2 regions of the Pseudorhizobium flavum genome follow, and region 2 is predicted to be linked to the other one. Evidence: riboswitches for the same ligand, from Rfam matches in the RefSeq annotation. Region 2 holds a riboswitch; the other holds the start of a gene.
The links. A riboswitch is a leader RNA that binds a small molecule or an ion and turns the genes downstream of it on or off. The one in region 2 is predicted to bind S-adenosylmethionine.
Positions count from the first base shown of each region.

Region 1 (3,401 bases), on a different contig from region 2:
GATCAGCCGGGCACCAACGGAGAAGTAGCCCCACTTGTTGGGCGTCACTGCACAGAGCCACCCACCCGGCTTGAGAACTCGGCCCAGCTCCCTGGCGTAGAAGTCGGGGGCGGTAATGTGCTCCAGGACCATCCAGGCGACGACGATATCGAAACTACCATCTTCGAAAGGCAGGCTCTCGCCCACGGCTGCAACATGTCGATCCTCGCTTGTCGGGTTCTCAAGCACAACGGGATCGACGTCAAATAGTGCGTACCGTGCTGGGATCCGGCTGATGTCCGTAATCCGCTTGATAGGGTCGTTTTCAAGATAATGGAACTTGCCACGACCCGCACCAAATTCAAGAACATGGTGATCGGGCTCCAGCAATGCCCGCACGCGAGAATAGAACTGGATCCTCGGCTCCATGCGAGTAAATCCGCCCGCGCCCACCTCGGGAAACAAGCCTTCCAGGACCGACACTCGCTGTCCTCCAAGTAAAGGACAGAGTATCACGCAGTTTATAGTGCGCAATCCACCCTGCATGCCTGCGCACTGTCATGCTCGTCTGTGCCGGTCCATTTCTGACACCCGCTTTGCCTCGCAATTCTGAAAAGCATCGGCAAAGGTGATGAGGGCTCATCGAGGATTGCATGCGTCGACCGAAGTGAGGCCGGACGATCAACCGGCGTGGTAGACCTTCGCCAAACGTTGCTGAACCGAAGGATGTTCGACGCTCCGCCGGAGCGCGCTGGAGCGGGTGAAGGGAATCGAACCCTCGTCGTCAGCTTGGGAAGCTGCTGCTCTACCATTGAGCTACACCCGCGACGGGGGCAGAGTTCGCCCAGTTCGCGGCGTCTGTCAAGCATGGATCGCGGGCGGATGCGTCAGCCGATCCGGAAGTGCTTCGACAGCTTCAGACCCTGCGCCTGGTAATTGGAGCCAAGGCCGAGGCCATAGAGGGCATCGGGTCGTTCCAGCATGTGCTCGTAGACGAGGCGGCCGACGATCTGGCCGTCTTCGAGAATGAACGGCACCTCGTGGCTGCGCACTTCCAGAACGGCGCGGCTGCCGCGGCCGCCCGCCTCGGCATGCCCGAAGCCGGGGTCGAAGAAGCCGGCATAATGGACGCGGAACTCGCCCACCAGCGGGTCGAAAGGCGTCATCTCCGCCGCGTAAAGCGGCGGCACGTGGACCGCTTCCCGCGACACGAGGATGTAGAATTCGTCGGGATCGAGGATCAGTTCGTTGCGGCCGCGGCTGTAGAGCGGCTCCCAGAAGTCGAAGATGTCGTGCTGGGCCTTCTTGTCGACGTCGACGACAGCCGTGTGGTGCTTGCCGCGATAGCCGATCAGGCCTTCCTTGTCGCCCGTGAGGTCGATCGACAGCGCAATGCCGCCTCCGCTGATATTGGGCTCGCGGGCCGCCACCAGCGTTTCGGCGCCATGCAATTGCAGAAGCTCCGGCTCGTTCAGGAGGGCATTGCCGATGCGGAAGCGGATCTGCGACAGGCGCGAGCCGCGCCGGACGACGATCGGGAAAGTGCGCGGGCTGATCTCCAGATAGAGCGGGCCGGAATAGCCGGCAGGGATCTTGTCGAACTCCTGGGCATAGTCGGTGATGACGCGGGTAAAGATGTCGAGGCGACCGGTGGAACTTTTCGGGTTGGCCGAGGCCGACATTTCTGCCGGCAGGTCCAACCTTTCCATCAGCGGCACGATATAGACGCAGCCGGTTTCGAGGACCGCCCCTTCCGAAAGGTCGACCACGTGCAGCTTCAGCCGGTCGAGCTTGTCGGCGACCCGGCTGTTCGGGCCCGGCATGAAACTCGCGCGGACGCGGAAGGCCTTGGCGCCGAGGCGCAGATCGAGGCTGGCAGGCTGGACCTGGTCGCTGTCCAGCGGCTTTTCGGATGTGAGGCGCCCGCTGTCAAACAGCGCTGCGATGGCCCGATCGGCCAGGATCCCGGTGGTTCTTTTCATCGTCGTTCTTTCCCGTCCTGCCGGACAAAACCAAATGCCTGCCATTGACGCAAGCGAGGACCGGCGCTATGGCAGCTTTATCCCGTGGTGATTTGGCCGGTCGGCTTGCAGCCACGTTAAACAAGTGGCTAAAAAGACCGGGGCGAAACCGGTCTGCTGACGCGACCGGTTTTTTTGTGTCTGAAAGGTGCAAGCGCATGACCACGAAATGGCGCCCCGCAACCCAGCTCGTCCATGGCGGAACGATCCGCTCCCAATATGGCGAGACTTCCGAGGCCATCTACCTGACGCAGGGCTTCGTCTACGAGACGGCGGAGGCGGCCGAGGCACGCTTCAAGGGCGAGAGCGAAGGCTATATCTATGCCCGCTACGGCAGCCCGACCAACGACATGTTCGAGAAGCGCATGTGCTTGCTGGAAGGCGCGGAGGAAGCTCGCGCCATGGCCTCGGGCATGGCCGCGGTCGCGGCAGCGATCCTGTGCCAGGTCAAGGCGGGCGACCATATCGTTGCGGCGCGCGCCCTGTTCGGCTCCTGCCGCTGGGTGGTGGAGACGCTGGCGCCGAAGTACGGCGTGGAATGTACGCTCGTGGACGGGCGCGATCTCGTCAACTGGGAACAGGCGGTCCGGAAGAACACCAAGGTCTTCTTCCTGGAAAGCCCGACCAATCCGACACTCGAGGTAATCGACATCGCCGGCGTCGCGAAGCTCGCAAACCAGATCGGCGCCAAGGTGGTGGTGGACAATGTGTTTGCGACGCCGCTCTTCCAGAAGCCGCTGGAGCTCGGTGCCCATGTCGTCGTTTATTCCGCGACGAAGCACATCGACGGACAGGGCCGCTGCCTCGGCGGCGTCGTCCTTTCCGACAGCGAGTGGATCAAGGAAAGCCTGCAGGATTACTTCCGCCACACTGGTCCTGCCATGTCGCCCTTTAATGCCTGGACGCTCCTGAAGGGGATCGAGACCCTTCCGCTTCGGGTGCGCCAGCAGACGGAAAATGCCGGGCGGATCGCCGATCTCCTGGCGAACCATCCGAAGGTGGCAAGGGTCATCTATCCGGGTCGCGCGGACCATCCGCAGGCCGACATCATCGCCAAGCAGATGACTGGCGGCTCGACGCTCGTCTGCCTCGAACTCAAGGGTGGCAAGGCCGCAGCCTTCGGATTGCAGAATGCGCTGGAGGTGGTGAAAATCTCCAACAATCTGGGCGACGCCAAAAGCCTCATCACCCATCCGGGGACGACGACGCACAAGAACCTGACTGACGAGGCGCGGGCCGAGCTCGGCATCTCACCGGGAACGCTCCGGCTATCGGCGGGTATAGAGGATACTGACGACCTGCTTGAAGATTTCGCAAGGGCTCTGGACAAGCTTCCGGGTTGACCGAGGCTTCCGCCGGGCGCGTTGCAGGTTCCGCCTGTCGGCGCCCCGGTTATCCTTA
Region 1 covers NZ_JBIOKZ010000001.1:537,625-541,025, forward strand. Annotated here, with positions in the region: gene ACEPP2_RS02500 (class I SAM-dependent methyltransferase) at 1-462, opposite strand, end outside; tRNA gene ACEPP2_RS02505 (tRNA-Gly) at 732-805, opposite strand; gene ACEPP2_RS02510 (2'-deoxycytidine 5'-triphosphate deaminase) at 867-1,961, opposite strand; SAM riboswitch at 2,036-2,114, shown strand; gene ACEPP2_RS02515 (O-succinylhomoserine sulfhydrylase) at 2,159-3,343, shown strand.
Region 1: linked by a shared signal. The riboswitch ahead of ACEPP2_RS02515 (O-succinylhomoserine sulfhydrylase) and the one ahead of metA (homoserine O-acetyltransferase MetA) in region 2 are both predicted to bind S-adenosylmethionine.

Region 2 (3,401 bases):
CGGTTCGGCCTAGCTTTTAGGTTGCCGCCAAAATTCCCTACAGGTCTCCTCATGCAGTTTCATGGTACAGCCGACTATATCGCCGATACCGACCTGATGGTCGCGGTCAACGCCGCCATCCGCCTCGAGCGACCGCTCCTGGTCAAAGGCGAGCCGGGGACCGGCAAGACGGAACTCGCCCGGCAGATCGCGTCGGCACTCGGTCTCGATCTCATTGCGTGGAACGTCAAATCGACCACCAAGGCGCAGCAAGGCCTTTACGAATACGACGCCGTCTCGCGCCTGCGCGACAGCCAGCTCGGTGACGAGCGCGTGAATGATGTTCGCAACTATATCCGGCAGGGGAAGCTCTGGCAGGCCTTTGCCGCGCCGCAGAAGACCGTCCTGCTGATCGACGAGATCGACAAGGCGGATATAGAGTTTCCGAACGACCTCCTGCAGGAGCTCGACCGGATGGAGTTCCATGTCTACGAGACAGGCGAGACGGTGAAGGCGCAGCAGAGGCCGATCGTCATCATCACCTCGAACAACGAGAAGGAACTGCCGGATGCCTTCCTTCGCCGCTGTTTCTTCCACTACATCCGGTTTCCGGATGCCGAGACCCTCGCGCGCATCGTCGAGGTGCACTATCCGGGCATCAAGCAGGAGTTGCTCCGGAACGCCCTGGCGCAGTTCTACCAGATCAGGGAGGTGCCAGGCCTGCGCAAGAAGCCGTCCACCTCCGAGGCGCTCGACTGGATCCGGTTGCTGGTCTCGGACGACATCGACCCAGCTGACCTGCGTGCCGACGTCAAGACGATCCTGCCCCGGCTGCACGGGGCACTGCTGAAGAACGAGCAGGACGTCCACCTGTTCGAACGGCTGGCCTTCATGGCCCGGCGGGAACGGTAGCCCCCGGCATCGGCGGCTGCAATTGACCTGAGGGGAAGAAGAGCCTATCTAGATTGCACTTCGTGGTGATTTGGCCGGCCGGCTTGCAGCCACGTTAAACAAGTCGCTAAAGGGCCGCGCGAAGTTCACTTTGACGCGCCGGTTGCGATTTGTCGCCGCCGGCTTTTTGTTTTGTGAGTGTGCGATGCCGATCAAGATCCCCGATACGCTGCCCGCCTTCGAAACCCTCGTGCAGGAGGGCGTGCGGGTGATGACCGAGACGGTTGCGGTGCGGCAGGACATCCGGCCGCTGCAGATCGGGCTCCTCAACCTCATGCCGAACAAGATCAAGACCGAGCTTCAGATGGCGCGCCTCGTCGGCGCGACTCCGCTTCAGGTGGAGCTGTCGCTGGTGAGGATCGGTGGCCACAAGGCAAAGAACACGTCGGAGGAGCACCTGCTCTCCTTCTACGATACCTGGGACGAGGTGAAGCATCGGAAGTTCGACGGCTTCATCATCACCGGTGCGCCGGTAGAGACGCTGCCCTTCGAGAGCGTGACCTACTGGGACGAGATGCAGCAGATCCTTGACTGGACAACCACCAATGTCCATTCGACGATGAATGTCTGCTGGGGTGCAATGGCGGCGATCTACCACTTCCATGGTGTGCCGAAGCACGAGTTGAAGGAGAAGGCGTTCGGAGTCTACCGCCACCGCAATCTCTGCCCGTCGTCCGTTTACCTGACCGGCTTCTCGGACGACTTCCAGGTGCCGGTGTCGCGCTGGACGGAGGTTCGGCGCGAGGACATCGACAAGATCCCGGACCTCAGGATCCTGATGGAATCGGAGGAGATGGGCGTCTGCCTCGTCGAGGAAGCGAAAGGCCGCCGCCTCTACATGTTCAATCACGTGGAGTATGATTCCACGTCGCTGGCGGAGGAGTACTTCCGCGACGTCAATGCGGGCGTGCCTATCAAGATGCCGCATGACTACTTTCCGCACAATGACGTGACGCTGCCGCCGCAGAACCGCTGGCGCAGCCATGCGCATCTCCTGTTCGGCAACTGGATCAACGAGATCTACCAGACCACCCATTACGACCTGGAGCGGATCGGGACCGAGTAGAATGCTGCTTTCGTTTTTCCTGCAGCTGAAGGCGGAAAAGCTGCCCGTCACGTTGCGCGAATACCTGAGCCTCATCGAGGGGATGAAGCAGGGCCTGGCGGATTTCGATGTCGACGCCTTCTACTTTCTCGCGCGCACCTGCCTGGTAAAGGACGAGCGACATATCGATCGGTTCGATCGGGTCTTCGCGTCGCATTTCCGCGGGCTGCAGGCGGTATCGGGAGAGGCCGGAGTGGAGGCGAGCGAACTTCCCGAGGAGTGGCTGCGCAGGCTCGCGGAAAAGCACCTGACGGAGGAGGAGAAGCGGCTCATCGAGACGCTCGGCGGCTTCGAGAAGCTGATGGAGACGCTGCGCAAGCGGCTGGAGGAGCAGAAAGGCCGCCACCAAGGTGGATCGAAGTGGATCGGAACTGCCGGCACTTCGCCCTTCGGCGCCTATGGCTACAATCCCGAGGGCGTCCGTATCGGGCAGGAAGGGTCGCGGCATCGGCGCGCCGTCAAGGTCTGGGACAAGCGGGAATTTTCCGATCTCGACGACACGGTGGAACTCGGCACCCGTAACATCAAGATCGCCCTTCGCCGGCTGCGGCGATGGGTGCGGGAAGGTGCGGCGGAGGAGTTTGACCTGCAGGGGACAATCCGCTCCACAGCGGAACACGGATATCTCGACGTGCAGACGCGACCGGAGCGCCGCAATGCCGTCAAGCTCTTGATGTTCTTCGATGTCGGAGGCTCGATGGACGACCATGTGCGGGAGGTAGAGGAGCTTTTCTCCGCCGTCCGCAGCGAATTTCGCCATCTGGAGCATTTCTATTTCCACAACTGCCTCTACGAGAGCGTCTGGAAGAACAATGGCCGGCGGTCGGAACGACTGCCCACGGAAGCGATCATCAACGGGTTCGGCAGCGACTACCGGGTGATCTTCGTTGGGGACGCATCGATGAGCCCCTACGAGATCAGCCATCCGGGTGGTTCCGTGGAGCACTGGAACAAGGAACCGGGAGAAGCCTGGCTTCGCCGCATCATCGCACACTTCCACCGCTTCGCCTGGATCAATCCGGTACCGGAAGCGCACTGGAGCTACGTGCAGTCTATCGCGATGATGCGCCACATACTGTCGGAGCGGATGTACCCGCTCACCCTCGGCGGCCTAGAGCAGGTTACGCGGGTCCTCAGCCGCTAGCTTTGTCGTTGCATCATCCGCCTGAATCGATCAGGTTCTGCGGCGCTGACCGGGAGGGTGCAATGGCAGAGCGGGAAGTCTTCGGCAAAACGTCACGGGGCGAGACGGTCCACCGTCTGCGGATTTCCGGCGGTGGTCTCACGGCTTCCATCCTGACGTGGGGGGCGGTGATCCAGGACCTGCGCCTGGAGGGTCACAAGCCGCCGCTGGTGCTCGGCTTCG
Region 2 covers NZ_JBIOKZ010000003.1:325,537-328,937, forward strand. Annotated here, with positions in the region: gene ACEPP2_RS08395 (AAA family ATPase) at 52-891, shown strand; SAM riboswitch at 944-1,021, shown strand; gene metA (homoserine O-acetyltransferase MetA) at 1,076-1,996, shown strand; gene ACEPP2_RS08405 (vWA domain-containing protein) at 1,998-3,179, shown strand; gene ACEPP2_RS08410 (aldose epimerase family protein) at 3,242-3,401, shown strand, end outside.